3 regions of the Sphingomonas sp. PEI4 genome follow, and region 1 is predicted to be linked to each of the others. Evidence: riboswitches for the same ligand, from Rfam matches in the RefSeq annotation. Region 1 holds a riboswitch; each other region holds the start of a gene.
The links. A riboswitch is a leader RNA that binds a small molecule or an ion and turns the genes downstream of it on or off. The one in region 1 is predicted to bind cobalamin.

Region 1 (6,739 bases):
GCAGAGCGTCGGGAAGGCGTCGCGGAACAGGCCGGATACGCGCAGGGTGACGTCTATGCGGGGGCGGTCGAAGTTGGCGAGCGGGAGGATCTCGACGCCCGTTACGCAATCGGACTGCATGTCCCACACCGGCTCCGCGCCGAGCAGGTGGAGTGCCATCGCAAACTCCTCGCCTGCGGTTCGCATCGTCGCAGACGCCCAGAGATCGACGACGAGATTGCGGGGGTAGTCGCCGTGGTCCTGTAGGTGACGGCGGACTAACTCGTCGGCGAGTTTGATGCCTTGGGTATGCGCGGCGCGGGATGGGACTGCGCGGGGGTCCGTCGTGTAGAGGTTGCGGCCGGTCGGAAGGACGTCGGCGCGGCCTCGCCAGGGGGAGCCTGATGGGCCGGGTGCAACGCGTTTGCCTTGGAGTGCCGACAAGAGTCCGGCGCGTTCGGCTTCGCCTTGTTCGCCGCGACCGTAGATGTGGAGGCCGTCGCCGTATTGGCTTTCCTTCACGTCGCACACGAACGTGTCGATGCGGGTGATCGCGTCGGCTTGGGACTGCGTGTCGTCGAGGCCTAGTGTCGCGGCGAGGCCGGTCGCGGTGGCTTCGTCGCGGATGTTGCGTTGCAGGCGGTCTCGGCGGGCTGGATCGAGGCCATCGGCGTTGGAGAATTCGTCGAGCAGGGCTTCGAGGCGGCCGAGACCTGCGCCGGTGCGCGTGCGTTCCAGCGGTGGCGGGACGTGGCCGAGCGTGACCGCACCGATGCGGCGTTTGGCTTGGGCCGCTTCACCGGGGTCGTTGACGATGAACGGGTAGATGACGGGCATGGCGCCGGTGAGGGCTTCGGGCCAGCAGTCGTCGGACAGCGCGACCGACTTGCCGGGGAGCCATTCGAGCGTGCCGTGCGCGCCGACATGGACGAGCGCGTCGGTGCCGCGGGCGCTGAGCCAGAGGTAGAAGGCGACGTAGGCGTGACAGGGGCAGCGGGAGAGGTCGTGATACTCTTCCGCACGTTGCTCGGTTCGGCCGCGTTCGGGTTGGAGCGCGACGAGCGCGCCGCCTTGATCGTTCGCTGTGAAGGTGAAGTCTTCGGTGGGCGCCCCCCAGGTATCCTGGAGGTCCTTGCGGAGGGCTTCGGGGAGTTTCGCGAGTGCCTTGCGATACTCGGATAGCGGCCAGTGAATGCGTGACGTGGCGAGGTCACTTGCGTCGGGGGCGATTGCGTAACCGGCCTGAGTGAGGTCGGCGAGGATGGCTTGCGTGGAGGCAAGCGCGTCGAGGCCGACGGCGTGAGCCATCTGGTACGCCTTGCCGGGGTAGGTCGAGAGGACGATCGCGATGTGGTGGTCGGCGACGGGTTTGCTGGCGAGTTTCGTCCAGGCTTCGATCCGCGCGGCGATGGCCGTGATGCGCGCCAAGTCGGCGCGGTGTTCGCGGCGGGTGTATTCCAGGTAGCCGTCCCGCGCGGCCGCTTCCTTGAAGCTGGCCACGCCGGCGAAGAGGCGGCCGTCCACTTCGGGGAGGACGACATGCATGGCGAGATCGGCTGGGGACAGGCCTCGCGTTGCGCCGAGCCATGCTGCGCGGTCGGAGGTGGCCAGCGCGATCTGGAAGACCGGCACGTTGGCGGCGTCGAGCGGGGTGGTGTCGATCGCGCCGCGTGCGGAGAAGGCGGTGGCGTTGACGATCGCGGCGGGCTTCAGGGCCTCGACCCACCGGCTCAGCCAGCCGCCTGCGTCGGGCGCTTTAAGCGAGGGGGCGAACAGGCCGATTACGTCGAAGCCGCGCGCGGTCAGTTCGGCGTGGAGGGCTTCGATCGGGTGGAGGTCGGCGGCGGTCAGGTAGGAGCGGTAGAAGACGATCAGGATGCGGGGGCGGTTCGCATTGAGCGCGAACGCCGCCGGGCAGGTCACGCCATCATGCGGTTGCCAGCCACCGACATCGGCGATCGCGCGGACGCCGGTGACGGGGCCGGCGTAGCAGCCGGCGGCCAGCGCGAACTGGGCCAGCGCCGCTTGGGCTGCGACCGCGCCGCCGGTGTCGCAGAGATGGGCCAGGCGGCGCAGCGTCGAGAGCGGGATCGTCGATGCGGCGTCGAGGCGCGTATCGATGCGCCCGTCTGCGGCGAGAACCGCTAGCGCGATGCCTTTCTCCCGCGCGAGGTTTTCGACCTGTTGCAGGCCGTAGCTCCAATAGGAGCGCCCGCCGATCAGCCGGATCAGGATGCCCTTCGCGCCGGCCAGCGTCTGCTCGACATAGGTGTCGACCGAGAGCGGATGCTGGAGCGCGGTCAGGTTCGCGAGGCGTAGCGAGGGCAAACGGCTTCCGGCGGCGTCCGCACGTCTCCAGCCCGCGGCGAATGCGCCGAGGTCGCCGTCGGAGAAGGACAGGACGACGAGATCCGCGGGGGTTTGGGCGAGGTCCTGAGGGACCGCGCTTTCCTCCAGCCCGTGGGTCTCGCGGAAGACGACGTGCATCGTGGCTCAGGCGTCCAGCGCGGCCTTGATGCGGGCCTCGTCGATGCGGTCGTGTTCGGCGATGACCACGAGTTGCGTGCGGCGGGGTTCGCCTGCGCGCCACGGACGGTCGTATTGCGTGCGGACGCGGGCGCCGACCGCCTGGACGAGCAGGCGCATCGGCTTGCCGGTGACCGCGGCGTATCCCTTCACGCGGAGGATGTCGGCGTTGCGGGCGAGTGCTTCGATCTTTGCGGTGAGGTCGGCGGGGTCGGCGATCTCGCCTAGTTCGACGACGACGCTGTCGAAATCGTCATGCTCGTGATCGTCCTCGCCGTCGTGGTGCGACGGGCGGGCGGCGATGTCGTCTTCGGCGGAGGCGTTGAGACCCAGGATTATGCGGGGATCAATCACGCCATCGGTTAGCTCGATCACGGCGAGCGGGCGGGCGGATTCGGCGGCGATCACCGCGCGCGCTTTGGCTACGCCTTCGGGACCGGCGAGATCTACCTTGGTCAACAGCACGAGATCGGCGCAGGCTAGCTGGTCCTCGAACACCTCCGACAACGGCGTCTCGTGATCGATGCTCGGGTCGGCGGCGCGCTGGGCGTCGAGCGCGGCCACATCGGGGGCAAAGCGACCGGCGGCGACCGCCTCGGCATCGGCGAGCGCGATGACGCCGTCGACGGTGACGCGCGATCGGATCGCGGGCCAGTCGAACGCCTTGAGCAGCGGTTTTGGCAGTGCGAGGCCGGACGTCTCGATCAGGATGTGATCCGGCCGCGGGTCGAGCGCGAGCAGCGCCTCGACGGTCGGGATGAAGTCGTCCGCCACCGTGCAGCAGATGCAGCCGTTCGCCAGTTCGATCACGTTCTCGGCCGGGCAATCGGGGATCGCGCAGCCTTTGAGGATATCGCCGTCGATGCCGAGCGTGCCGAATTCGTTGACGACGACGGCGAGGCGGCGGCCGTTCGCGTTGCGGATCAGGTGGCTGATCAGCGTGGTCTTGCCGGCACCAAGGAAGCCGGTGACGATGGTGACGGGGACCTTTGAAAGATCGGACATTATGAAACTCCTCGACGTCTGAAAGCACACGCACGCACAGCCTTGCAGCCGTACATGTTCGTCGCTCAAACGGAGTACCGTGCCGTGACCACCCCCTGGATCAAAGCAAGAGCGACCGTTGCGCTGGCAGGTCTCCTGGCTCGCGGGTCGAAGCTTCTCGCACACCTTCCCAGGCCTAAGGCCCAGTGGCTGCCCCGAAGGGCGCGTGCGTGTCGCTCACCGCTTACAGTTGCAGGGACAGCCGCGGCATTGGAGGAGCGAACCCCTTCCGCACCGCATTCCCATTCAAGCCCCGAAGGGCACCAGCGCGATCAACGAGGTTCGGTCGAACCAACCCTCACGAACGCGAACTAACGGACTTTGCGTTACGCCGCCAGCTATCCGTGCACGACCTCGATCTCGTCGAAGCGTTTCCAGCGGTAGATCGCGAAGCTCAGCACCCAGCACAGCACGAACAGGCCGATGATCGCGAAGCCGAGACCGTTGAAATTCTCGCCGAGTGCCGTCGCGACGTCCCAGATCCCGCCTGACAAACCGAGCTTCGCGCCGAGCAGCGCGAGCGTCTCGATCCCGCCGATCGCGATAGCGACGATGGCGGAGATCAGCGTGATGGTGATGTTGTAATAGAGTTTGCGGATCGGCTTCACGAACGCCCATTCGTACGCGCCGAGCATGACGACGCCGTCCGCCGTGTCGACCAGCGCCATGCCGGTCGCGAACAGAACCGGGAGCACCAACACCGTGCCGATCGAGAGACCGTCGGCGGCCTGGCTTGCGGAAAGACCGAGGATAGCGACCTCCGTGGCAGTGTCGAACCCGAGACCGAACAGGAAGCCGAGCGGGGCCATGTGCCAGCTTCGCGTGACGAGGCGGAACATCGGCCGGAACAGCCGCGCGAGCAGTCCCCGGTTGCCGAGCAGGAGGTCGAGGTCCTCCTCGACATAGGTCCCGCCGCCGCGAACGTGGCCGAAGGTGCGCCAGACCGAGCGCAGGATGATGAGGTTCATCGCCGCGATCGTGAACAGGAACACGGCGGAGATGACGGTGGCGACCACGCCGCCGACCTGTTTGAACGCCTCGAACTGCGACAGCGCGCTGGCGGTGAGCGCGATCGCGACGGCCGCGATCAGTACGATGCCCGAATGGCCGATCGCGAACCAGAAACCGACCGCGATCGGGCGCTGGCCGTCCTGCATGAGCTTGCGCGTGACATTGTCGATCGCGGCGATGTGGTCCGCATCGACCGCGTGGCGCAGGCCGAGGCCCCAGGCGAGCAGCGCCGTGCCCAGCATCAGCGGTTGCGCGTGGAACAGCGAGAAGGCCCAGGCCCATGCGGCGATGTTGGCGGCGATCAGGCCTGCGAACATCCAGCCGATCCGCCTGCGGGTGGCGGTCCGCGTCGGTCTGCCAGCCTGCCTGTCGGCCAGTCTGTCGGCCCGTCTATCGATCGTCGACGTCGTCATGCAGAACTCCCCGGCGTCCGACGAGGACGGGGGCCTGCCGCGAACGGCCGGGACACGTGAAGACCGGACGCCACGAGCGGCCGACGCGCGTCGCCGTGCGGCCCCTGCCGCGCGTGTCGTCGCTCAGACGGCGTTCACCGTGCCTCGGCCACCCCCTGGACCGGGACAAGAGCGACCAGACGCCGGCAGGTCTCCTGGCTCACGGGTCAAAGCTCCACGCCACGCCTTCCCAGGCTCTACGGCCCAGTGGCTGCCCTCCAGTCGAAGGGCCCGTGCGTTTCGCTCGCCGCTTACAGTTGCAGGGACAGCCGCGGCATTGGCGGGGCGAACCCCACCGCACCGCATTCCCAATCAAGCCCCGAAGGGCACCGACGCGATCATGCAGGCGGCGTTGATCCGCCACCTGCCCGGTTGGGTATCCTGCTTTCGCAACGCTGCCAATACGCGCATCGGCAAAGCATGGTCGGCGGCGCCCCTATCGATCGCAAACAATTCGTAATTCAATTTGGCTTTTTCGCGGCGCCGCGTCATGTTGATCGCCAATCGCGGAGCATCGTCAGATTCCGCACGGGAGGATGATCAATGGGCAAGCGGGTGTTCGCGGGCACGATTTCCATGTTGGCCCTATGCTGCGCGACCGCCGCGTCGGCCCAGACCTATGGGCCGTTCAACGTGGCGGCGCCTGCTGGCGGCGCGCCCCTCAAGACAATCATCGGTGGCGACACTGCCAAGCCGATCGACGCACCAAGCTGGACGCTGTCGGGGTGGATCGAACCCGGGACGATCCGCGACGGCATCGTGCCCGTTGCGGGGTTCGGCGACATCGCGAACGGACCGCGCCGCTATCTTGCGCTCGACAAGGGGCGCCCGAGCCTCGTCACCGAAACCGGTACGCTGATCGCGCCGTCGCGGATCGCGGCCGGGGTTTGGCATCACGTCGCGGCGACCGTCGAGGATGGTTTGGCACGGCTGTACGTCGACGGCCGACCGGTCGCGCAACGCCGGATGACCGCCGCGCCCGTACCGTCGGTCGCGACGATCGCGCCGTTCGGTGGTCGCGTGTCGGGCTTCGCGATGCAGGCGGGTGCGCTCGATGCGAACGCGGTGAAGGCCCGATCGACGACCAAGCCGAGTGCGTCGATCGTCTACCAGAACGGCAGCCCGGCGTGGCCGGTACAGGTGCGCCAGATGTCCGGTCAGACCACGCCCCAGGATGCCTGGACCCGGCCGGTGTCGAAGGCGCCCTTCCCCGCCCCCGTTGCCAAGCCGCTGCCGACCGGACCCGCGATCGCGCCGCTGCGTGACGGCGCCTGGAAGGTCGCGGGCTGGCGGTTGGCCGAGGCGCCGAAGGTGACCGCACCCGGCGCGACGCTCAGCCGTGCAGGGTTCGATGCGTCGAGCTGGTACGTCGCGACGGTGCCGGGCACGGTCCTGACGACGCTGGTCGATCGCGGTGTTTATGCCGACCCTGCGTTCGGGCTGAACAACATGACGATCCCGGAAAGCCTGGCGCGACAGGATTACTGGTATCGCACCGAGTTCGACGCGCCAGCCGCGACCGCGGGCAAGCGACAGATGCTCAATTTTGACGGCGTCAACTACAGCGCCGAGGTGTGGCTGAACGGCGCACCGATCGGGACCATGAAGGGCGCGTTCGTGCGCGGCCAGTTCGACGTGACCGGCAAGCTGCTGCCAGGGCGCAACGCGGTCGCGGTGAAGGTGTCGCCGCCGCCGCATCCGGGCATCGCGCACGAGGAGTCGCTGAC
Region 2 (6,739 bases), 1.3 Mb from region 1:
GCCGCCATAGGCCGCACGGCCGTAATTGCCGTAGCCCGCGATCGTCTCGTACCGTGCGTCGGTCAGGTTATCGACCCGCCCATAAACCACGAACCGCTCGCCGATCGGCAGTTCCGCACGCACGCCAGCCAGCGCATAGCCGTCGAGACGCGTGGTGTTGCCGACGTCGTCGAAGCTGTCGCCAACCATCGTCACGGTGCCGCCGACCGACAGGCCGAACGCGAACCGGTAATCGGCGTCGACGCTCGCGGTCTGCTTGGGACGCCGTGCAAGAGCATTGCCGAAATTGTCCCCGACCGAGCGATTCTCGGTATCGATATAGCTGTAGTTGGCGGTCAGCGTCAGCGCGTCGACCGGGCGCAGCGCGAGCGTGAATTCGACGCCGTCCACTTCGGCACGTGCGACGTTGTCGTAGACGCCGAACGGGCGGTTGGCGCAGATCGAACCCGGTGTCGTCAGCTCGGCCGGGCTGCAATCGCGGAAGTCGATCTGGTTGCGCGTGCGGCGATTGAAATAGGTCACGCCAACGCGGCCACGATTGCCGAGGAACGCCTGCTCGACACCGACGTCGAAGTTGCGCGCGGTTTCCGGATCGAGGTCGCGGTTCCCGTAGTCCGAGAAGAGCTGGTACAAGGTCGGCGCCTTGAAGCCCTCGCCGTAGCTCGCGCGGATCGTCGTGCCGGTCCGCAACGCCAGCGCAGCGTTCGCACCGAATGTCGTGTGGCTGCCGAAATCGTCGTGATCGTCGTTGCGGATGCCGCCGGTGATCGTGAGGATGTCGAGCGGCTTGACGATCAACTGGCCGTATACGCTGGTGATGCCGGTATCGGCGAAGGTGAAGCCGTCGTTGAAGCGGCTGTTTTCGCGCTCGACGCCCGCGACGACGCGGACCTGGTCGAGCGGGCGGAAGTCGCCTTGGTATTCATAGCGTTCGCTGCGGCCGCGACCGATGAATGACGGATCATTGCCGAAGCTCGGATCATAGTTGTCGCGGTTGATGTCGGCGATCGTGAACGCCACGCGATTGTTGAACCGACCATCGGCAAAGTTCGCATGCAAGCCGGCATAACCGTATGCCTCGCGCGTCTTCGAATATTCGGGGGTGTCGGCGAACACGTAATCCGGTGCCGGGAAGCCGTCGATCTCGACCTTGCTGTCCGCGAAATAGCCGCGCAGGTCGAGGCCGATCCCCGGCGCGAACTCGACCCCCACTCGCCCGGTCGCACCATATTGGCGATAGCCGTCGCGCTCGGTGCCGCTGGCCGCCGACGAGATACCGTCGGTGCGCAAATATCCGCCGGTCAGCGATCCCGACACCGGACCCGATTTGCCCGAGACGCCCGCGCTCGCGAACACGCTGTCGGCATAGCCATATTCGGCGTTGGCGCGGGCTTGCACGCCTTCGGCCGGCGCGGCGGTGATGATATTGACGACCCCGCCGATCGCCTGGCTGCCCCAGGGCACCGAGTTCGGCCCGCGCAGAATCTCGATCCGCTCGACCGAGCTCGACAGGAGGTTTCCGAAGTTGAAGCCGCCGCCGGTCGACGAGGGATCGTTGACGCGCACGCCGTCGATCACCACCAGCGTCTGGTCCGCCTCGGCGCCGCGGATGCGGACGCTGGTCAGCGCGCCGACCGTGCCGTTGCGCGTCACCGTCACGCCGGGCGTGGTCGCGAGCAGGTCGGATACGACGGTGGTCTGCCGACGCTCGATCTCGGCGCGGTCGATCACGGTCACCGCTTGCCCGATCTCGCTCAGCGGTTGCGCGGCGCGAGTCGCGGTGACGACGACTTCGGGGGCGTCGGAGTCGGGAATGTCCTGCGCATAGGCCGGCAACGCGATCGTTGCGGCGCTCAGGAGGAAGAAGAATTTCGTCATGGGGCACGTCCTGGCAGAACCGCCCGCGACCATTCGCGGGAACGGCAGACGTCTCTCGCTCGAGGAAACCCGGCTGGACCGGAGCACTCGTCCGCGCCGGACACCCGCCCGCGCAGTGGATCGACCGTGAGAGGCAGGTCTCCTGGCTTCCGGGTCGCCGCGCCCACCCCGCCTTCCCAGGTCAAAACCCAGTGGCATATCGGGGTGGCCGCTATCCGGTCACAGTTGCGGGTACAGCGCCGGCTTTGCGGATGGGGTCATGACGACCGGCCCGCGCACCGACTTCCCTTTTTGATCCCGTCGCCGGGAACCCTTCACGAGCGTGCCACTAGTCGCGTGTCCTGCACGGGTCAACGTGGGGACTTATCCTCCCCCGCAAGAGGGAGGTCGCGCCGCTGGGGTAGGCCGGCTGACTAGCCATCGTGCCACCCCGGCGGAGGCCGGGGCTCAAGTGGGGAACGGCAATAACGGAGCGCGGTGCCTCGTTATCTCCACCTTTCCAATTGGGCCCCGGCATTCGCCGGGGTGGTGGTTCTCACGGAACGGCAGCGCCCGCCCAGATTGTTCTCCCGCGAAGGCGGGAGCCCAGACTGGGTCCCCGCCTTCGCGGGGAAACACGCTGTCTTCGTTTCCCAGGCGGGGCAGCGGATTGAATATCAGCGCCCCCCGTAGCGCAGCCCCACCCAGATCGTCCGCGGCGTAGCGCGCTCGACGATGTTCGCCCCGCTGATTCCAGCCTCGACCCGCTCGTCGAACAGGTTCTCCCCGCGCACTTCAGCGACCAGCGAGCGCATGATCGGCAACGCCGCATACGCATCCAGCGTCGTTGCGGCCCCAAGCACACGCGTGTTCTGGTCGTCGTCATACTGCCGCCCGATATGCCGCACCGTCAGCGACACCGCCGCCGCATCGCGCCGCCAGTCGACCGTCCCCGACACCTGATCGCGCGGCGTCTGCGCCGGCCGCAAGCCATCGAGCGCGGCCGTGATCCCCGATCCCTCGACCTTCGAATTGGTGTGCGACCACGACGCCTGCACGCCGAACGGTCCCGGTCGGTACGATGCATCCAGCTCGAACCCATGCGCGCGGATCGCGTCGAGGTTCTGGCGGACGCGGTAGGTTGCGACACCCGGCAACATCTGCGGCGGGTTGGTCGTCGTTACGTTGGCGATCGCGTCTTTCAGCCGGTTATAAAAATACGTCGCAGCGATACTCACCCCCGGCGCCGGCGTCAGCGTCACCCCGCCCTCGACCCCGGTCAGCCGCTCCGGCGATAGGAGCGCGTTCGCCGCGGTCGCGTCGTTGCCGACACGGAACGGCCGGTACAGTTCGTTGAGCGTCGGCAACCGCCACCCGCGATACCCGGCCGCCCGCAGCGTGATCGCCTCGACCGGCTGATACGCCACGCCCGCGCGCCCGGTCGCCTCGCTGCCGTCGCGATCCGCGTACCGAAGATTGGTCAACGCCGCGCCACCCGCCAGCGGCCGCTCCGACAGATAGCCGCCATCGATCGACCACCAGTCCACCCGTCCCCCGAGACTGAACGTAAAGTCCCCCGCGACCACGCTCCCATCGGCGAACACACCAGTCGTCGTCGTGCTCCCCCCAGCCTCGCGCCGCCGCGTTGGCACCGCAGACACGAACGTATAAAGCTCCTGCGTCTTCCCGCTCACATCGCGAACATCCGCCCCCAGTCTCAGCGTGATGCTCTCCCCCAGCGGCGGCAGGATCTCGATCCGCCCGCCTAGCCCGGTCGCTGGCGTATTATACTGGTTCAGCGACTGGATCGCCGTCGTCCGCGCGGCGTTGATGCTGCTGAAGCTGCTCGCGAACGCCCGCGTCTGCAGATACGCCAGCGCCGAATACCCCCAGCGCCCGCGCCCGATCAACCGGACGCTTGCATCCGCCCCCTCGCTCTTGTTGTCGGTAAAGTCGCTGCCCCGGTCGCGCCGATCGGTGAACGCACTGGCATTCATCTGCAATTCGGTCTTCGCGTCGATGCCGACCACCGTCCGCAGCGCGCCCGATGCCTGCTCGTACGGTGCAGGGCGATCGACGATCCCGCGGCTCTCCTCGACCGTCGGCGTAAAGCCATCGCCCCGCGCGTAAGCTCCGGACACAGTTGCAAACCCCGATCCGCGTACCAGCGCCGCTGACCCCTGCGCATCGACCGAATCCCGGCTGCCATACGCAACGCTGCCCTGGAACGGCGCCGCCCGATCCGGCGTCGCACTCTCCAGCTCGACCGTCCCGGCCAGCGCACCCGGCCCCTGATACCCGCTGCCGCCACCGCGCGTCACGCGGATGCGCCCGAGCCGCCCCGTCGCATAGGCCGGAAACGCGACCCACCCGCCGAACGGATCCGCCTGCGGCACGCCATCGAAGATCAGCAGCGCGCGGCTCGACGCGTTGCCACCGATCCCGCGCAGTGAAATGCCCTGGCTGGTCGGGTTGGCACTGCGCGAGTCCGATCGACGAAACTGCTGGAGCCCCGCGACGTCCGCCAGCACGCTCTCCAGCCGATTGCTCGCATTAGCCTGGATCCGGGCGCGATCGATCGTGACGATGTCGTACGCACGATCGCCGGGCGCATCGGCAAGCCCGCGCCCGGTGACGACGATTTCGGCCGGTTGGCCGGCCGGCGCGACGGTCGTTTGTGCGACCGCGCTGCCGGACGAAAGCAACACGAAGACGAGCGTAGAGAGCGAGATACGGATCATTGCCGCCGCATGGCAGCTTTTTCGCTCGCCCGGAATACGCCTCCGACGTCAGGCCGCGCCAAGCTTCGCGGCGTTGCGCGTAATCGCCGCCGCACCCGCCAGAACGGCCGCATCCTCGACGAACCCCGTCGGCGTCTGGCCGTATTTCGACATCGCCGCCATCCGCGCACGCCAGCCGGGATAGGAGGCCGCCACTGCGGTCAGTCCGCCGATCGCGGCACCAATCCATCGCTGCCGTCGCGGGACGAGCGATGCACCCGCGATCGCCGAGGTGACGAACCGCGCGGCAAGGCCGATCGCGACGATCCGGTCGGGCGCGGTCTTCTGCTTGTCCCCCGCCATCTCGCCGATCGCCAGCGCCAGCGCCCCCGCCGCGACGACGGGATGCGCCAGCAGCTTCGGTGCACCATTGTCGGCGGGCAATTCGTCGCGGGCGGCGGCGATGGCGACCGCGGCGAGCGGCGTCATCGCGCGCTGGCCACCGACGAGGCCCATCAGGAAGGATGCGAGCATGATGATCTCCGAAAAAAGTTTCGTGCCATCAACGCGCGCCGAGCCAGACGGGGTCCGCCGTTGGAGCCACGCACAGCCGGAGGACATCGCCGGCGCCATCGCGTTTTTGGCTAGCGCCGACGCGCACTATATAATCGGGGTCAACCTGCCGGTCGACGGCGGCCTGTCCGCCTCGAACGGCCAACCGGCGCTCTCCTGAGCGCGAGAGGATCACCATGACCGACTACAAGAAAACCGACGAGGCGATCGCCAAGCTCACCCCCGAGCAGTTCCACGTCACGCAGCAAAGCGGCACCGAGCGGCCGGGCACCGGCGAGTATCTCAACACGCGCGAGCCCGGTCTGTACGTCGACATCGTCTCGGGCGAGCCGCTGTTCGCGTCCGCCGACAAGTTCGATTCGCATTGCGGCTGGCCGAGCTTCACCAAGCCGATCACGCCCGAGCACGTCGCCGAACTCCACGATCGCAGCCACGGCATGCTCCGTACCGAAATCCGTTCGGCGGGTGCCGACAGCCATCTCGGCCACGTGTTCGAGGATGGCCCGCAGGACAAGGGCGGCCTGCGCTACTGCATCAACTCCGCGTCGCTGCGGTTCGTCCCCCGCGCCGAAATGGAAGCCAACGGCTATGCCGCCTACCTGCCACAGGTAGACGCGGCAGGCTGAATTTATCGCGTGACGGTGTGTCGCACAGGCACGCCGTCACGTCTTGAATGACACGTCCCTTCAACGCCGGGGCGCGAGCTGCGCGCCCAGCGCCGTGACCAACCCGAACACCGCATGGTTCACGCTGTGCATGCCGATCGTCTTCGCATCGACCCGCCATCCGGGGGCTTCACGCCGAGCAACGACCCCGTGATCCAGTGCATCGCCGCATAGAACGCCGCGCCGAACACGAGGCCTGAGCCGATGATCGAAGCGTCCTCCTCGACGGTCGCAGCATAGACCGCACCCGCGCCGCAGACGGCAACAGGTGACCGCCTGCTCGCGCGATGACGGCAGCGCATCCGCAGCCGGCGTGTCGATGCCGCGTTTCTCTGCCGTCTTGCGTTCGAGCGTCACGATCTCAGACGGTTCGCCGCTCTTGCGCCCGCTCGCCATCAACAGCGCAGTGATGCCCAACCCCACACGGTCCGACCGTCCGATCATCTTTTCAAATCATCGGCTTAGCCGCTGGAACAGCAGCCTCCCGAGACTGTTTCGGTACCAGGATCCTTCGCGTCGGCCCCCTCCACCGTTAGCTTCCACCACGGGCCGACGCCCGATCCGACAAGGACCATCATGGCGATCCAAACCACGGACGATCTCGAACTCGCTTATGCCGATACCGGGCCACGCGACGGCCAGCCGGTGCTGTTGATCCACGGCTGGCCCGACGACGCATCGACGTGGGACGACGTCGTTCCCGCGCTCAACGCGGCCGGGTTGCGGACCATCGTGCCCATGTTGCGCGGCTTCGGCGCAACGCGGTTCGTGCGCGATGCACCGCGCACCGGCAACACCGCGATCCTGGCCATGGACATGATCGCGCTGATGGACGGGCTCGGGATCGAGCGGTTCATGGTGGCCGGGCATGACTGGGGATCGGGCACCGCCGAGGCCATGGCGGTCGGCTGGCCCGATCGCGTC
Region 3 (6,739 bases), 180 kb from region 1:
CGGAAAGAATGCCCCCTGCATAGCCAGCGCCTTCGCCCGCCGGGAAAAGCCCCGGAGTGTTGAGGCTTACAAAGTCGTCGCCCCGCGTGATCCTCACCGGCGATGACGTCCGCGTCTCGACTCCGGTGAGCACTGCGTCGGGATGGTCGTAGCCCGGAATCTCACGCCCGAACGCCGGCAGTGCCTCGCGGAGCGCCGTAATCGCGAACTCCGGCAGGCACTCCGACAGGTCGGTCATGTGGACGCCCGGCTTGTACGACGGGATCACGGAACCGAGCGCCGTGGAGGGCCGACCGGCGAGCAGGTCGCCGATGCGTTGCGCTGGCGCCTTGTAGTTCGAGCCGCCGGCGACATAGGCGCGCGATTCCCAGTGGCGTTGCAGTTCGATCCCGGCAAGCGGGTGGCCGGGATAGTCGCGCTCGGGGTCGATGCCGATCACGATGCCCGAGTTCGCATTGCGTTCGTTACGCGAATATTGGCTCATGCCGTTGGTCGCGACGCGGCCTTCCTCCGAGGTCGCCGCGACGACGGTGCCGCCCGGGCACATGCAGAAGCTGTAGACGGTGCGGCCGTTCTTGCAGTGGTGCGACAGGCTGTACGCCGCCGCGCCGAGATCGGGATGGCCCGCACAGGGGCCGAACCGTGCTTCGTCGATCCACGACTGCGGATGTTCGATGCGGACGCCGATCGAGAAAGGCTTGGCCTCGACGTGCACGCCCTTCGCATGGAGCATCTCGAACGTGTCGCGCGCGCTGTGGCCGACCGCGAAGACGACGTGGTTCGCTTCGAGATAGTCGCCGGTGCTGAGGTGGAGGCCGCGAAGTTGTCGGGCGCCTGCCTCCTCGACGATGTCGAGGCCGTCGACGCGGGTCGAGAAGCGGTATTCGCCGCCGAGCGCCTCGATCGTCGCGCGCATGCTCTCGACCATCGTAACGAGTCGGAAGGTGCCGATATGCGGGTGCGCTTCGGTCAGGATTTCGGGCGGCGCGCCGGCCTTCACGAACTCGGTCAGGACCTTGCGGCCGAGGTGGCGCGGGTCCTTGATCTGGCTCCAGAGCTTGCCGTCGGAGAAGGTGCCGGCGCCGCCCTCGCCGAACTGGACGTTGGATTCGGGGTTGAGGACGCTTTTGCGCCAGAGCCCCCAGGTGTCCTTGGTGCGTTCGCGGACGACTTTGCCGCGGTCTAGGATGATCGGGCGGAACCCCATCTGCGCTAGGATCAGGCCCGCGAACAACCCGCACGGGCCCGCGCCGACGACGACCGGGCGGGGGCCGGTATAGCTCGCGCCGCCCTTGGTGACGAAACGATACCCCGTGTCAGGCGTGCGCTGGACGTGGCGATCCTTGCGGAAGCGCGTGAGGACGGTGTCCTCGTTCTTCAGCGTGACGTCGACCGAGTAGACGAGCTGGATGTCCATCTTGTCACGCGCATCGTGCGCCCGCCTGGCGATGGTGTAGCGGATCAGGTCGCGCGGGGTGACGCGCAGGCGATCGCGGATCGCGGCGGGGAGCGCTTCGTCGGCGTGGTTGAGCGGCAGCTTGAGGTCGGTGATGCGGAGCATGGTGGACGCTCTAGCGCCACACGTCGCAATCCGCCATCGGGAGGACGAGAGGACATGATCATGCGGACCGACGACGAGCAGAATGCCAAGAGCGCCAAGCGCAAAGAGGTTCAGGACCGGATCGTCGCGAGCAAGACGATCGAGAAGGGCCTGATCATCGTCCACACCGGCAAGGGCAAGGGCAAGTCGACCGCCGCGTTCGGCATGGCGGTGCGGATGATCGGGCATGGGCGCAAGGTCGGCGTTGTGCAGTTCGTGAAGGGCGCGATGGCGACCGGCGAGAAGGCGGTATTCGACGCGTTCCCAGACCTGTGCGAGTTCAAGCCGATGGGCGAGGGGTTTACCTGGGACACGCAGGATCGCGCGCGCGACATCGCGGTGGCGCGTGAGGCATGGGACGAGGTGAAGCGGATGATTGCCGATCCGTCCTATGCGATGGTTGTGGCGGACGAACTGAACATCGTGTTGCGGTATGAGTATCTACCGGTGGACGAGGTGCTGGCGGTGTTGGCGGGGAAGCCTGAGATGACGCACGTCGTGGCGACCGGGCGGAATGCGCCGGATGCGCTGATCGAGGTGGCGGATCTGGTGACCGAGATGACGCAGGTGAAGCATCCGTTCCGGTCGGGGGTAAAGGCGCAGGCTGGGGTCGAGTTCTGACGTAACTCAGCAACTTAACGGAACGCTACAATCAATGTCCGTCATCCTGACGAAAGTCAGGACCCAGGGTAACGGATGGCGACTTTCGTGGCTCTGGGTCCCGACTTTCGTTAGGATGACGGGCGGGTGCGAAGACCGCTCGCGGGGTTCTGACTCCCATAGCGGCGCCTTGCATGACCTTCTCCCCCCGCGTATCGCTCTACGTGCGACAGGTTTTCCCAAGGCGGCAACGCTTAGGGAAATGAAAATGGGAACGGGAAACACCCGGCTGCCCCTGCAACTGTACGCGGCGAGCCATCGTGCCTCATGCCATTGGGATACTCCCGAGAAGGCTGCGCGGACGGCGTTGACCCGCGAGCCAGGAGACCTGCCCGTCGCGGTCGTCTTTCGTCCGGCCAGGGTGCGCCGAACGGACGGGTAATACCCCGAGCGACGACATCGCTTCGCGTCACGCGGAGGCAGGGGGCATGTGCCTTCAGCCTGCCGCGCGGTGCGGGTCCGACTGTCCGAAGGGGTTCCGATGCCAAGTTCACGTCATGTTGCTATCGTCCGGGAACGGACATGCTGAAGCCAGTCGAAGACGGCGTTGCGGTGGTCGCGTGCAATACGTGCCGCCATTCCACCGATGCGCGCGACGACGGTGAAGGCGTGCGCGGCGGCGCGCGGCTCGTCAGCGCATTGAAGGCGGTGCAAGCGAGCGATCCGGCCTATGCCGACGTTGCGGTGCAGGAGATGCCGTGCCTGTTCGCATGCCAGGATTTCTGCACGATCCACCTGCGCGCACCCGCAAAGGTCGGCTACGTTCTCGGGAGGTTCGAGCCGACCGAGGACGCCGCGCGTGCAATCCTCGATTACGCACGGCTGTACGGCGAAAGCGCGTTCGGGCAGGTGCCGTTCAAGCAATGGCCGCAGGGAGTGAAAGGGCATTTCATCACCCGCACGCCGCCCGCCGGGTTCGTCGTCGAATGACCTGTTTCCCAACCTCCGGGGCATTCCTGGCGTCCTTGCGTGCCCTGCCTCAACCGGATGAAACGGCTCGATCCGCGGCGGTGGCGCGTCAGGGGCAACTGACCAAGCCGCCGGGCTCGCTCGGGCGGTTGGAGGAGATCGCGGTCTTCATGGCCGGCTGGCAGGGCCATGAACGCCCGCGCCTCGATCGCGGCAGGGTGGTGGTCTTTGCCGGTAATCACGGCGTCGTCGATCGCGGCGTCAGCGCATTTCCAGCTTCGGTCACTGCGCAGATGGTGGCAAATTTCGAGCATGGCGGCGCGGCAATCAATGCTCTGTCGCGCGCGGCGGGGCTCGATCTCAAAGTCGTTTCGCTCGATCTCGATCGGCCGACCGCCGATTTTGCGATGGCCGCTGCGATGTCGGAGGGCGACTGCCTCGCCGCGATCAACGCGGGCGCGGCAGCCGTTGCGGACGCGCCGGATCTGATCGTCCTCGGCGAAATGGGGATCGGCAACTCGACCTCGGCCGCGGCGCTGTGCCTTGCAAGCTTCGATGGATCGGCACGCGACTGGGTCGGGCCCGGTACCGGCGTTGACGACGACGGCATGGCGCGCAAGATCGCGACGGTGGAGGCCGGGCTGGCGCTACACCGGGACGCGCTGACCACGCCGTTTGAGACGCTGCGCAGGCTTGGTGGTCGAGAGATTGCCGCGATCGCAGGAGCGGTCCTCGCGGCCCGGATCGCGGGCGTTCCCGTCATGCTCGATGGCTTCATATGTTGCGCCGCGGTCGCGCCGATCGCGGCGGCATGCCCGGACATCCTCGCGCATTGTCTTGCCGGCCACGTATCTGCCGAGCCGGGTCATGCGCGTCTGTTGCAGGCATTGCGGCTCGATCCCCTGTTGTCGCTGGGCATGCGGCTCGGCGAGGGAAGCGGTGCGGCGACCGCGACGCTGCTCGTTCGCGCGGCGCTGGCGGCACATGACGAGATGGCGACCTTTGCCGAGGCGGGGGTCTCGGTCGCGTGACCGGCTCGCACATGCTGTACCTGATACGGCATGGCGCACCGACGCGCGAAGGGCTCCTGCTGGGCCGAACCGACGAGCCGGTAACGGATAAGGGCATTGCCGCCTGTCTGGCACGGACGGCTACGCTGGACGTTCTACGGATCGTGACGTCGGACTTTGCACGGACGCGCGACTGTGCGTCGGCGATCGCGGCCTCTCGGGCGATCGAGTTCGATGTGGACCCGCGGTGGCGCGAACTCGACTTCGGGGCTTGGGACGGGCTGTCACCGGCAGATGTCGATCCGGCGGCGTTGGCGCAATTTTATGACGATCCGGACGCGGCCCCTCCACCGGGCGGGGAGCGCTGGTCCGCACTCCAAGGCCGCGTGCACGACGCGCTTGCCGATTTGCCGCCGGTCGCGACGCTGGTCGTTACGCATGGCGGCGCAATTAGGGCCGCGCTCGCGAATCTTTGCGGGTTCGAGCGGCGACAGATCTGGGCGTTCAACCTGCCCTATGCAGCGCTCGTGTCGCTGCGAATCTGGCCCGGAGAAGAGCGGACCGTCCAGATCGTCGGGCTCGCGACGTGAGGCGGATGGTTGTCGCTTTCGGCTTCCTGACGCGCTTGCCGATGCCGTGCGTGACCGTCGGGCCAAGCGGTTTTGCCGAGGCGATACGCTTCTACCCGATCGTCGGACTGGCGGTCGGCGTTCTGGTTGCGGCGGCTGGATGGCTCGGTGCGCTGATCGACCCGTGGGCAGGCGCCTGTGCCGCGCTGCTGACGTGGGTCGCAGTCACCGGCGCGTTGCATCTCGACGGATTGGCCGATCTTGCCGATGGTTTGGGTGCGGCGCACGGTGACCAGTCGCGGCTGCTGGCGGTGATGGCGGACCCGCATATCGGCAGCTTCGGCGTCGTCGCGATCGTCAGCCAGATGATCGCCAAGCTGGTGCTGCTTCATGCGGTTGGGATGGCAAGCTGGTGGGTCGTCATCCTGGTGCCGTTCGCTGCACGGATGGGGCCGCTCGCCTGGGCCAGGCTGTTGCCACCAATCCGAACCGGCGGCTTGGGAGCGGCGGTCGCGGGTGCGGTGCGGCGACAGGACCTGACTGGCTGGGGACTGGTTCTCGCGCTGGCGGCGGTCGTCGCCCCGGCGCTGGTGATCGTTCCGTTTCTCGTGCTCGGCGTCGCCGCCTGGTTGCGGCGGACGTTGGGTGGCGTAACTGGCGATGCCCACGGTGCCGGGATCGAGATCGTCGAGACCGGGGTGTTGCTCGTGCTAGCCGTTGGTGGCGTGATGGCCGGCACGCTGCGCTAACGCCAGCATCGCGTCGAGATCGAGGTGACGCTCGAGCGTGGCCGCGATCGCGTCGAGCGCCGCGTCGATCGAGGCTGCGTGATCGGGCCCGACCGCATCGACACCGATCCGCGCAAGCCAGACCGAGCGCTGTTCGGCGAGAGCCAGCAAGCCGTGGACATAGCTGCCTGCGACGAGCCCGTCCGCACTTCTCGCGCCTTCGGGGCTGCCGTCGGCGCGATGACCGACGGGACGATCCAGACCAGCGCCCACAGTCTCGCCCATGTGCATCTCATAGCCCTCGAACCGTGCGCCGCCCGCGCTGCCTTCGACCCGTTCGAGCGTCTTGGTCGCGGTGAGGACGGTATCGATGTCGAGCAACCCGAGCCCTTCGACGGTGCCCGTCGGGCCCTCGATCCCGTGCGGATCGGCGATGCTGCGTCCGAGCATCTGGTAGCCGCCACAGAGCCCCAGAACCGGCTTGCCGCGCCGATGATGGGCGCGGATGTCAATGTCCCAGCCTTGCGCACGGAGGAACGCGAGATCGGGGATCGTCGCCTTCGATCCGGCAAGGACGATCATGTCGACATCGGGGATCGCCGTGCCGGGCGGGATCATCAGCAGCGAGACGCCGGGTTCGAGCCGGAGCGGATCGAGGTCGTCGAAATTGGCGATCCGCGGCGTGATGGGGCAGGCGATCGTAACGCTTCGGGAGGTCGACGCGGCAGGCCGTTCGAGGATCACCGCGTCCTCGCTCGGTAGCCGCACGGCGTCGGCGAGCCAAGGTACTACACCGTAGCCCCGCCATCCGCTGCGCGCCTCGATCGCGCGATAGCCGTCGTCGAACAGCGCTGCATCGCCACGGAATTTGTTGATGAGAAAGCCGTGGATCATCGCTGCGTCCGCTGGATCGATCACGGCGCGCGTGCCGACCAGCGACGCGATGACGCCGCCGCGGTCGATGTCGCCGACCAGGACGACGGGTACGTCGGCGGCACGCGCAAAGCCCATATTGGCGATATCGCCATCGCGCAGATTGATCTCGGCGGGGCTGCCTGCTCCCTCGACGATGACCAGATCGCAGTTCGCGGACAGGCGCTCGAAACTGTCGAGGACGTCGACCAGCAATCCGGCCCGTCCCTCGCGCCAGCGCGCGGCGGCGAGCGTACCGCGGACCTGCCCGCGGACGATCAGTTGCGAGGTGCGATCGCCCTGCGGCTTCAGCAGCACCGGGTTCATGTCGACGCTCGGCGCGACGCGGCA

Region 2: linked by a shared signal. The riboswitch ahead of AC1MLZ_RS08255 (TonB-dependent receptor plug domain-containing protein) and the one ahead of AC1MLZ_RS01990 (HoxN/HupN/NixA family nickel/cobalt transporter) in region 1 are both predicted to bind cobalamin.
Region 3: linked by a shared signal. The riboswitch ahead of AC1MLZ_RS01245 (DUF1636 domain-containing protein) and the one ahead of AC1MLZ_RS01990 (HoxN/HupN/NixA family nickel/cobalt transporter) in region 1 are both predicted to bind cobalamin.

The regions. Positions count from the first base shown of each region.
Region 1 covers NZ_CM155258.1:458,199-464,937, reverse strand. The annotation lists gene cobN (cobaltochelatase subunit CobN) at 1-2,466, opposite strand, end outside; gene cobW (cobalamin biosynthesis protein CobW) at 2,473-3,510, opposite strand; cobalamin riboswitch at 3,619-3,832, opposite strand; gene AC1MLZ_RS01990 (HoxN/HupN/NixA family nickel/cobalt transporter) at 3,888-4,877, opposite strand; cobalamin riboswitch at 5,141-5,359, opposite strand; gene AC1MLZ_RS01985 (hypothetical protein) at 5,325-5,516, opposite strand; gene AC1MLZ_RS01980 (glycosyl hydrolase 2 galactose-binding domain-containing protein) at 5,589-6,739, shown strand, end outside.
Region 2 covers NZ_CM155258.1:1,804,931-1,811,669, forward strand. The annotation lists gene AC1MLZ_RS08255 (TonB-dependent receptor plug domain-containing protein) at 1-1,878, opposite strand, end outside; cobalamin riboswitch at 1,994-2,208, opposite strand; gene AC1MLZ_RS08260 (TonB-dependent receptor) at 2,535-4,598, opposite strand; gene AC1MLZ_RS08265 (DUF4126 domain-containing protein) at 4,647-5,111, opposite strand; gene AC1MLZ_RS08270 (SDR family oxidoreductase) at 5,113-5,310, shown strand; gene msrB (peptide-methionine (R)-S-oxide reductase MsrB) at 5,327-5,776, shown strand; gene AC1MLZ_RS08280 (hypothetical protein) at 5,837-6,259, opposite strand; gene AC1MLZ_RS08285 (L-dopachrome tautomerase-related protein) at 6,392-6,739, shown strand, end outside.
Region 3 covers NZ_CM155258.1:279,141-285,879, forward strand. The annotation lists gene AC1MLZ_RS01235 (NAD(P)/FAD-dependent oxidoreductase) at 1-1,561, opposite strand, end outside; gene cobO (cob(I)yrinic acid a,c-diamide adenosyltransferase) at 1,616-2,221, shown strand; cobalamin riboswitch at 2,415-2,610, shown strand; gene AC1MLZ_RS01245 (DUF1636 domain-containing protein) at 2,783-3,190, shown strand; gene cobT (nicotinate-nucleotide--dimethylbenzimidazole phosphoribosyltransferase) at 3,187-4,200, shown strand; gene AC1MLZ_RS01255 (histidine phosphatase family protein) at 4,212-4,769, shown strand; gene cobS (adenosylcobinamide-GDP ribazoletransferase) at 4,775-5,497, shown strand; gene AC1MLZ_RS01265 (cobyric acid synthase) at 5,459-6,739, opposite strand, start outside.